DNA from 4 places in the Sporosarcina sp. Y838 genome. Region 3 is predicted to be linked to each of the others. Evidence: riboswitches for the same ligand, from Rfam matches in the RefSeq annotation. Region 3 holds a riboswitch; each other region holds the start of a gene.
The links. Region 3 has a riboswitch for S-adenosylmethionine ahead of AC1TO4_RS15240 (O-acetylhomoserine aminocarboxypropyltransferase/cysteine synthase family protein). Riboswitches for the same ligand answer to the same signal wherever they lie in the genome.
Positions count from the first base shown of each region.

Region 1: another riboswitch for S-adenosylmethionine. It lies ahead of cysC (adenylyl-sulfate kinase); the one in region 3 lies ahead of AC1TO4_RS15240 (O-acetylhomoserine aminocarboxypropyltransferase/cysteine synthase family protein).
Region 2: another riboswitch for S-adenosylmethionine. It lies ahead of AC1TO4_RS13800 (methionine biosynthesis PLP-dependent protein); the one in region 3 lies ahead of AC1TO4_RS15240 (O-acetylhomoserine aminocarboxypropyltransferase/cysteine synthase family protein).
Region 4: another riboswitch for S-adenosylmethionine. It lies ahead of metA (homoserine O-acetyltransferase MetA); the one in region 3 lies ahead of AC1TO4_RS15240 (O-acetylhomoserine aminocarboxypropyltransferase/cysteine synthase family protein).

Region 1 is NZ_JBXCJD010000006.1:15,706-17,906, forward strand. It holds gene AC1TO4_RS09905 (phosphoadenylyl-sulfate reductase) at 1-271, opposite strand, end outside; gene cysC (adenylyl-sulfate kinase) at 505-1,104, opposite strand; SAM riboswitch class I at 1,286-1,386, opposite strand; gene AC1TO4_RS09915 (TraB/GumN family protein) at 1,526-2,201, opposite strand, start outside.
Region 2 is NZ_JBXCJD010000011.1:53,478-55,678, reverse strand. It holds gene AC1TO4_RS13810 (ABC transporter ATP-binding protein) at 1-417, shown strand, start outside; gene AC1TO4_RS13805 (ABC transporter permease) at 414-1,169, shown strand; SAM riboswitch class I at 1,246-1,352, shown strand; gene AC1TO4_RS13800 (methionine biosynthesis PLP-dependent protein) at 1,430-2,201, shown strand, end outside.
Region 3 is NZ_JBXCJD010000015.1:28,831-31,031, reverse strand. It holds gene AC1TO4_RS15240 (O-acetylhomoserine aminocarboxypropyltransferase/cysteine synthase family protein) at 1-1,169, opposite strand, end outside; SAM riboswitch class I at 1,293-1,408, opposite strand; gene AC1TO4_RS15235 (glycerol-3-phosphate acyltransferase) at 1,552-2,187, shown strand.
Region 4 is NZ_JBXCJD010000005.1:295,048-297,248, forward strand. It holds gene AC1TO4_RS09730 (hypothetical protein) at 1-46, opposite strand, end outside; gene metA (homoserine O-acetyltransferase MetA) at 107-1,015, opposite strand; SAM riboswitch class I at 1,185-1,291, opposite strand; gene AC1TO4_RS09740 (hypothetical protein) at 1,430-1,609, shown strand; gene AC1TO4_RS09745 (PP2C family serine/threonine-protein phosphatase) at 1,670-2,201, opposite strand, start outside.

The DNA of each region.
Region 1 (2,201 bases), on a different contig from region 3:
GTGGATAACGCGTTTTGATGTCATCGATGAGAGTATACGTTTCTTGAAAATGAAGCCCTGTATCCAAAAACACCACTTTTGCAGTTGGTTTTGTTTTCGAAATCAAATCAAGCATCACAATTCCTTCTACACCAAAGCTACATGCATAGACAAGATCAGCATCATATTCGTCATAAGCCCATCTCAAAACATTTAAAGCACCCTTTGATTCGTCGTCAATGTTAAACGTTTCAATAGGCTTAAACCATGTGTCATACGTCAGTTTCACCATAGAAACTTCTCCCCTCATAAAATTAATGATCTAACTTCTCTTTTTAAGACGAAGTTAACCATTCAATGGTTAAAGCCATCTATTGTTCATATGTTCGGAATTTTACGTTCAATTAGAATTCCCGTTCTATTTATGATTGAAATTAACAATATCTTTATTATTCCTATGTGTCAAGTCGGTTTAAAGGTATTCTATTCCTACAACTCCAAGAAGTTACATGTCTATTGGTTTTTTCAGATATATTTATTTTCGTTTAAATAATTTACGATGACTTTAACGGATTCTTCAACGCTTAGCTTATTTGTATCAATGGTGATTTCTGGGTCAACAGGTACGTCATAAGGAGCATCGATTCCTGTGAAATTTTTCAACTCTCCCAATCTGGCTTTCTTGTAGAGTCCCTTTGTATCGCGTTCTTCACATGTTTCTAAACTAGCCTTCACGTAAACCTCGATAAATTCATTTGGTTCGACGAGGTCACGCACTGTATCCCGATCTTCCTTGTATGGAGAAATGAACGCTGTTAACGTGAACAATCCTGCATCAATCATTAGTTTTGAGACTTCACCGATTCTACGAATATTTTCCGTGCGGTCATCTGGACTAAACCCTAAATTCTTATTTAAACCATGCCGGACATTATCCCCATCCAACCGATAGGTATGAATACCTTTTTTATGTAACGCTGTTTCTAACGCTACTGAAATCGTCGACTTTCCTGATCCTGAAAGTCCTGTAAACCATAGAATTGCACTTTTATGCCCCTTAGCTTCTTGGCGATTGTCTTTTGTTACCTCTGATTCGTGCCAAACGATATTTGTAGATTCTGTCATTATTTTCTCCCCCATTTTCTCTATTTAGTTTACAAAAAAAGACAACTTTTAAACCGATACAAATAATCGATTAAAAGATGCCTTTAGTTGTCTAATTAGCATGTATTCTATTACGTGGAAAATAAAAAACCACTTCTTAATAGTGCAAGAAGAGGTTAATTAATCGAACAAAAAATTTCTCTTCTTATCTTCTAAACTTTCGTTTAATGGAATTGGCACAGTACTAAACAGTCTGTTGCCGAGGTTTCATTGGGCCAGTCCCTCAACCTCTCTAGATAAGATATGAACTATTAAGTTGAGACCAATATTACATTATGAAAAAGACATTGTCAATGACTTATCAGATAATAAATTAAAGTCTATTGGTTTAATTGGTTTTAAATATCCTTCTTGTGTCGATAACAAAAAAGCTATCTATTTTTCATTTAAAGTTCTCAAAGAATACACGTATGACATCAGCCCCACCTATAAAGGTACCTAATGTACCTCCTAGGTTTGTGAGGACGACAACTAATAAGACTCGTGTTACCCTATTTGCCCAAAAACCTTTAATCGAAAATACATCTTCAGATAATCTTTCGAAATCGCCAACGCTTGGTCTACGGAAAAATGCCTGAACAATTCCGGATACCCACCCCGCTGCAATCAAAGGATGTAGGGTTGTTATTGGAGCCGAAACAAAGGCAGCCAAAATGGCTAGTGGATGTCCCAGTGCCGCAGCCGCACCAATTGCCGAAAGACTACCCGTCCACAATATCCAACTTAGCGCTTGGTCAAAACCCGCGGAAGGATTTGAAATAAAAGTATATGCAATTATAGAAAGAAGGAGCACTGGAATTGCCCACCCAATAATTTTAGGTAGTTTTGATTTGACGGGCGTTTGCGATAATGCTTGTAAATCATGCTCATTATGAATTTCCTTGGTAATCCCTGGAATATGTGCCGCCCCTAAAACAGCCACTACTTTTTTCCCCGGTGCATCTTTAATTTTCTGTGCTAAATACTGATCACGTTCATCAATTAAAGGCTCCTTTAGTTTCGGAAAAGTTTCTGTGAAATCGTTTAATACCGCATTTAAAGTGTCCTTTGATTTCATT
Region 2 (2,201 bases), on a different contig from region 3:
CTTCAAGGTAAAAAATTGCCAGAACAAGATGCTGTTGAAATTCTAGATGATGTCGGCCTCGACAAACTATTTCTGCACCGAAAAATCGATGAATTATCAGGCGGACAGCGTCAAAAAGTATCAATTGCCCGTACATTGATCAATAAATCAGAAATCCTGTTGCTCGATGAAATCACATCTTCTTTAGACCAATCGTCGTTAACTGAAATCGAGGGATTAATCGCCAAAATCAATCGAAAATATGGTACAACAATCATCTGGATTACACATAATCTGGAACAAGCCTTATCAATTGGCGATTACACATGGGTTGTTATGGAAGGACAAATCATCGAAACCTGTGAAAGTAACTTATTAAAATCATCGACGAATAAATTAGTGAAGCAGTTTGTAGAAGGAGGGGTATCCTCCGTATGACTTATTTAACATTAGCCATCACCCTTATATTCGTTATCATTCCCCTTGTATTATCAAAGACGCTCCGTTTAGGATTAGAAAAGGACACGATCATTGCAACAATCCGGTCGATTATACAGCTTCTCGCAGTCGGATATATTCTTAAATTTGTCTTCGACTCAGAAAATATTTTGTATATCGTGTTAATGGTTACATTGATGATTGTAGCTGCGACACAAAATGCCAGAAAGAAAGGGACAGCCATCAAGGGAATTACATGGAAAATTGCAGTCACCTTGATTTTCGTTGAAGTGCTGACCCAAAGTATTTTACTAGGCTTCCAGATTGTACCCGCAACTGCGCAATATATCATTTCAATCAGCGGCATGATTATCGGTAATTCGATGGTATTGTCAATCCTTTTCCTTAACCGATTTACGGCAGAGGTTGAAACGCATCGCGACGAAACGGAACTTATCCTGTCACTTGGGGGAACGCCAAAACAAGCCATTCATAGACAACTGATCAATTCAATCAAAGCCAGTATGATTCCGACAATCGAGAGTCAGAAAACGATGGGATTGGTTCAACTGCCTGGTATGATGAGTGGTCAAATCATCGCGGGAGCCGACCCAATTCAAGCTGTTCAGTTTCAATTGCTGATCATCTTTCTCTTATTAACGACCGCAGCAGTAACCAGTGTCTTACTCGGATTTCTATCTTATCCTAGTTTGTTCAATCAACGAATGCAGCTGCTTCGGGAAAAGCATTAGGAATCTGGTTCTTGTTTTATTATTCAAGCCATGGTAGAGTTATCTAAATTGTATATTCAAACAACTTCATATTTTATTCTTATCACGAGAGACAGAGGGATTGGCCCTAAGACGTCTCAGCAACCAACCTGTATAGGTACGGTGCTAATTCCAATAGGTATCTATTTACCTAGAAGATAAGGAGATTGACTTCGACATTTCGAGGACCCTCTCCTTATAGAGGGTCCTCTTTTTGATTCTAAAAGAAGAGAGTGAATCCAATGACAAGACGAAGTTTGGGAACAATACTAGTACAACTTGGTAATAACAGTGATCCGAAAACTGGTTCAGTGAACCCACCAATCTATTTATCGACCGCCTATAAACACGAAGGCTTAGGCCAGTCAACTGGCTATGACTACACGCGGACGAAAAATCCGACCCGTTCCATTTTGGAAGAAGGCATTGCAGATTTAGAGAGCGGTGACGCTGGTTTTGCATGTAGTTCAGGGATGGCTGCGATTCAGCTTGTTTTATCACTTTTCCGTCCCGGGGATGAATTGATTGTTCCAGAAGATATTTACGGGGGTACCTATCGTCTACTAAAGCAGTATTCCGATGTCTATTCAATCGGAACAACATATACGGATTTTACTGATGTCCATGAAGCTGAGAAATTGATAACTGCGAAGACAAAAGCCCTATTTATCGAAACACCGACAAATCCACTTATGCAGGAGTTTGATATACGTCAATACGCGAAACTCGCCCGAAAGCATAATTTATTACTGATTGTCGATAACACATTTTTAACGCCTTATTTCCAAAGACCGATTGAGCTAGGCGCAGACATTGTTATACACAGCGCAACGAAATACATCGGAGGACATAACGATGTCCTTTCCGGTCTTGTAGTTGCAAAAGGCGCGGAGCTCTGTGATGTATTGGCAACCAATCATAATGCTATCGGTGCAGTTCTGTCACCTTCCGATTCATGGTTAATCATTAGGGGACTAAAAACACTGCACTTACGAATGAAGCAACATGATGCAA
Region 3 (2,201 bases):
TCTTCAGGGCCAAGCTGCTGGTGCGTCGTTGAAGCAGGATGGATGATCAAGGATTTTGCATCGCCAACGTTAGCTACGTGCGACCAGATTTTAACGTTGTCAATTACGTTTCGACCAGCCTCACGCCCGCCTTTGATACCGAAAACGATAATGGAGCCGAAGCCGTTTTTCAAGTACTTTTTCGCAAGGTCATATGATGGGTGATCTTCGTTCCCAGTATACGTTACCCATTCAACAGATGGATGCTGTTTCAAGAATTCTGCCACTTTGATAGCATTTTCATTATGTCTTGTCACACGCAGATGCAATGTTTCAAGTCCTTGTAAGAAGTTAAAGGCACTATCCGGATCCAGGCAAGGTCCAAAGTCTCGCAACAATTGCACACGTAGCTTAGTGGCAAACGCCGCGCCTGCAGTGTCAATTCCATAACGAAGGCCATGGTAAGATTCATCCGGCTCAGTAAAGCCTGGGAACCGTCCTTGTGTCCAATCAAACGTACCCGCATCAACAGCAACTCCACCGATTGTTGTACCATGTCCGCCAATCCATTTCGTTGCAGAGTGGATCACGACATCTGCACCAAATTCGATTGGATTTGAACCGTATGGAGATGCAAATGTACTGTCTATAAGAAGTGGTAGACCGTTTTCATGTGCAATGTCCGCAACCGCTTCAATATCAAGCACATGTAAACTTGGATTACCAATTGTTTCTGCAAATAAAGCTTTTGTTTTATCTGTAATCGCTGCGCGGAAGTTTTCAGGATCCGTTACATCGACAAATTTTACATTGATGCCGTAACGCGGAAGCGTATTGGCAAATAAATTATACGTACCACCATACAAATTGCTTGCCGCGACAATTTCATCACCTGCGCCTGCGACATTTAAGATTGAAAATGCAATAGCCGCCATTCCTGAAGATAACGCAACTGCCGCCGTTCCTCCTTCAAGAAGTGCAATACGTTCTTCAAAAACAGCAACGGTTGGATTTGTAATACGCGTATAGATGTTGCCTGCTTCTTGCAGTCCAAACAATTTTTGAGCATGTTCTGTATCACGAAATACGAATGATGAAGTTCTATGAATTGGAACTGCACGAGAACCTGTTACAGGATCGGGTTTTTGTCCACCATGTAGAAGAAGTGTTTCGGGTTTAAGTTTTGTCAAAGTCATTACCTCCAAAGTTTTTTAGATGGAATTGATTGTGATCTGCGGAGACGCTGGGGTATTTTGGAAATAAAAAATAACCCCCTTCGCTTAAGAAGAGGGTTACGCTTTCGCTTTTTCCTCCCCTTATCTTTCAGATCCATCGAACCGATCTGTAGGAAGTAGCACCTTTACAAGCTGGTCGCTTGTCGGTTGCCGGGCATCGCAGGGCCTATTCCCTCCGCCGCTCTTGATAAGAGTTTGTATCATTCAGTTTTCCATCTTGTGACATAGTATAGTAGATAGCGCGAGACAAAGTCAAGAGATTATTAAATAATTTTTCTGAACCTTGCGTTTACCTCTAATGTTACAATTAATTTACCAATGTTTTGGAGGAATGGTTATGTGGTTATGGATTACAAGTGTACTAGTTTCGGGATATGCCATCGGTTGCTTACATGGATCGGTTGTCGCACAGATAATTTCGGGCGTTAACCTAAAAGAAACCGGGGTGAAAAATGCCGGTGCTTCGAATGCCACAATCGTTCTCGGGAAAAAATTCGGCGCACTGGTTGCTGCAATCGATATCGGTAAAGGTGCAGTAGCTGTCCTATTTGTGAGATATTTCGCAGAGAATGCAGGACTTCCAGGAGAAATTGTAGCTTTACTATTATTCCTCGCGGGTACTGCAACCGTGATTGGGCACAACTTCCCGTTTTATATGAAGTTCAACGGCGGCAAAGGAACCGCCACGATTATTGGCGTGCTGCTCGCCATCGACTGGAAGGTTGGACTCGTTGGTTTTGCATTATTTGTCATCGTGGCGCTAGTAACAGACTTTCTCGTGTTTGGCGTGCTGATGCTGTACGTGACGCTCATCGCGATGGCAGTTTGGGCAGAAGGATACGGGCCCATTATAGCGGCAGTATTATTATTCGGCATCGCAATTTGGAAACATATCGAGAACTTCCGTCGGATGAAAAACCGTAGCGAGAAACAGGTTTCTACAGTTTTTAAAAAGAAAACATCTAAAAACTAAGGATTTTCCAACAA
Region 4 (2,201 bases), on a different contig from region 3:
TTTTAAAGACATTCGGATGCCCTTTTTCATTGATAAACAACCCCACACTTTTTCCCCCTTTGTCGTATTATCTTATGCACTATACGATAAAAAGGTCATTAAACAGTTATTCCCACACATAAGGCGTTTCTTGATAGACATAATAATTAAGCCAATTTGAGAAAAGCAAATGAGTATGTGAGCGCCATGTGTTCAAAGGTTCTTTAGTGGGATCATCATTCGGAAAATAGTTTTGTGGTATCTCAATGTCTACCCCTCTTTTAAGGTCACGTGCATATTCCTCCGCAAGTGTATCCGCGTCATATTCCAAATGACCTGTAACCATAATATGTTTGTTGTCTTTGGAAAGGACTATGAAAGCTCCTGCATCTTCAGACTTGGCGAGTAGAAGTAAACGAGGATCATTTTCAATTTCTTCTATTGAGACAGACGTATAGCGTGAATGCGGCGCTCTGAATTCATCATTAAAGCCTCGTGAAAGATTGATGGTAGGATCGGATAAACGATGTGTAAAAACGCCTGAGCATTTTTTAGGCAATTCAAATTTTCCAATTCCATAATGATGATAAAGAGCTGCTTGAGCTCCCCAACAAATATGTAAAACTGATGTTACATTTAATTTTGACCACTCCATAATTGCCGTTAATTCTTTCCAGTAGTTAACATCTTCAAATTCCAAATGCTCAATGGGTGCACCGGTAATGATCAAGCCATCGAAACGGCGATGTTTTACTTGTTCAAATGTCGCATAGTATGCATCTAGATGTGTTTTACTAACATTTTTCGAATCATGTGTTGCTGTATTCAAAAATGTAACATTTACTTGCAAAGGTGTATTTCCCAGCAATCGTAGAAGCTGTAACTCAGTTCTTTCTTTCTCAGGCATTAAATTCAGAATTGCAATAGTCATAGGACGTATATCTTGGGATGTTGCACGTTCTTCATCCATCACGAATATCTTTTCCTTCTTTAAAAGTTCTACTGCCGGTAATTGTTTCGGTATATTGATTGGCATTTTTCGTCTCTCCCTTTTCGATTTTATATGTATGATTTTTTAAAAAAGCGGTAGGCACCTGCAACTCGAGGCAATCCATCGTAAAACCTTATAATTTCCTACCTTTTTAAAATATAAAAAACCCTTTTTTCTGTATGATAAGAAAAGAGGGTTCTTTTTGGGCTCTAAGCTCTTATCTCTCAAGAATTAATCTTGTTGGAGGTAGCACCTTCCTGATCAGGTCAGAGGTTGCTGAAGCATCACAGGGCCAATTCCCTCTGCTTCTCTTGATAAGAATATTTAATTAACTTCCATTATACTACTTAACTTCCTATTGTAAAAGGTCTTTTTCTATTGCAAAAATTTTCATTGGATAAATCCCTCTTATAAAGCCACCTTAACAAAGTACTTACTGATTGAAAGGAGCTGTTATAATTGGGGAGAGATGACAACAAAACTGGCGGGAACAACGCGCGTTCGTTACCGCAGACACCGAAAAACCAAAAAATAAAACCTGGTGACATGAGTGAAGAAATTGCTCGCGAGTTTGCTGAACTGAGTTCCCTGAAACCAAAGCGTGAACGCATGAACCCAAATGCAAGAAAAAGAAAATGAGTAAGTAAAACGATGAACCCTCGCGTTAGCAATCATGCTGACGCGGGAGTTTATCTATTTTCAATCTACGTTCTGCGTTTGCTTTATCTCTTCCGTCATCCCCCTATAATCGCTCGGGATGCTGCCTTCCTTTTCTACTTCCACACTCCAGGCAACAATTGTTGTACTGTCTCGTACATTTTGTCTTTCAATTTCCATCAACAACTGTGAAATGCTTTCATCAAGTCTTTTTCCATTCAGCTCAGCAACAAGATTTGACGGATTTGAAAAAGGTTCGCCTGGGCATTCCACCAAACCGTCAGTCGTCAAAAAAATAAGGTTGTTCCCTTTTCTCAATTCCCTTGTTCCTGACGTATAGCATGGTACTGCTTGCTCAAACGTATTCACCTGACCAATCCACTCGAAGAATTGCCTTTGGTTGAGTTGAAATTGGTTCAGCGCAATCAGATCCGGATGTAATACGTATACTAGGCAATCTCCAACGGAAAACCACCATACATAATTAGCTTTCCTCACTACGATAAGACAAGCCGTTTCTCCTGTGACACACCTGCATTTGTCCAAAAACTGCTCGGATTGAAAAATTTCAAGG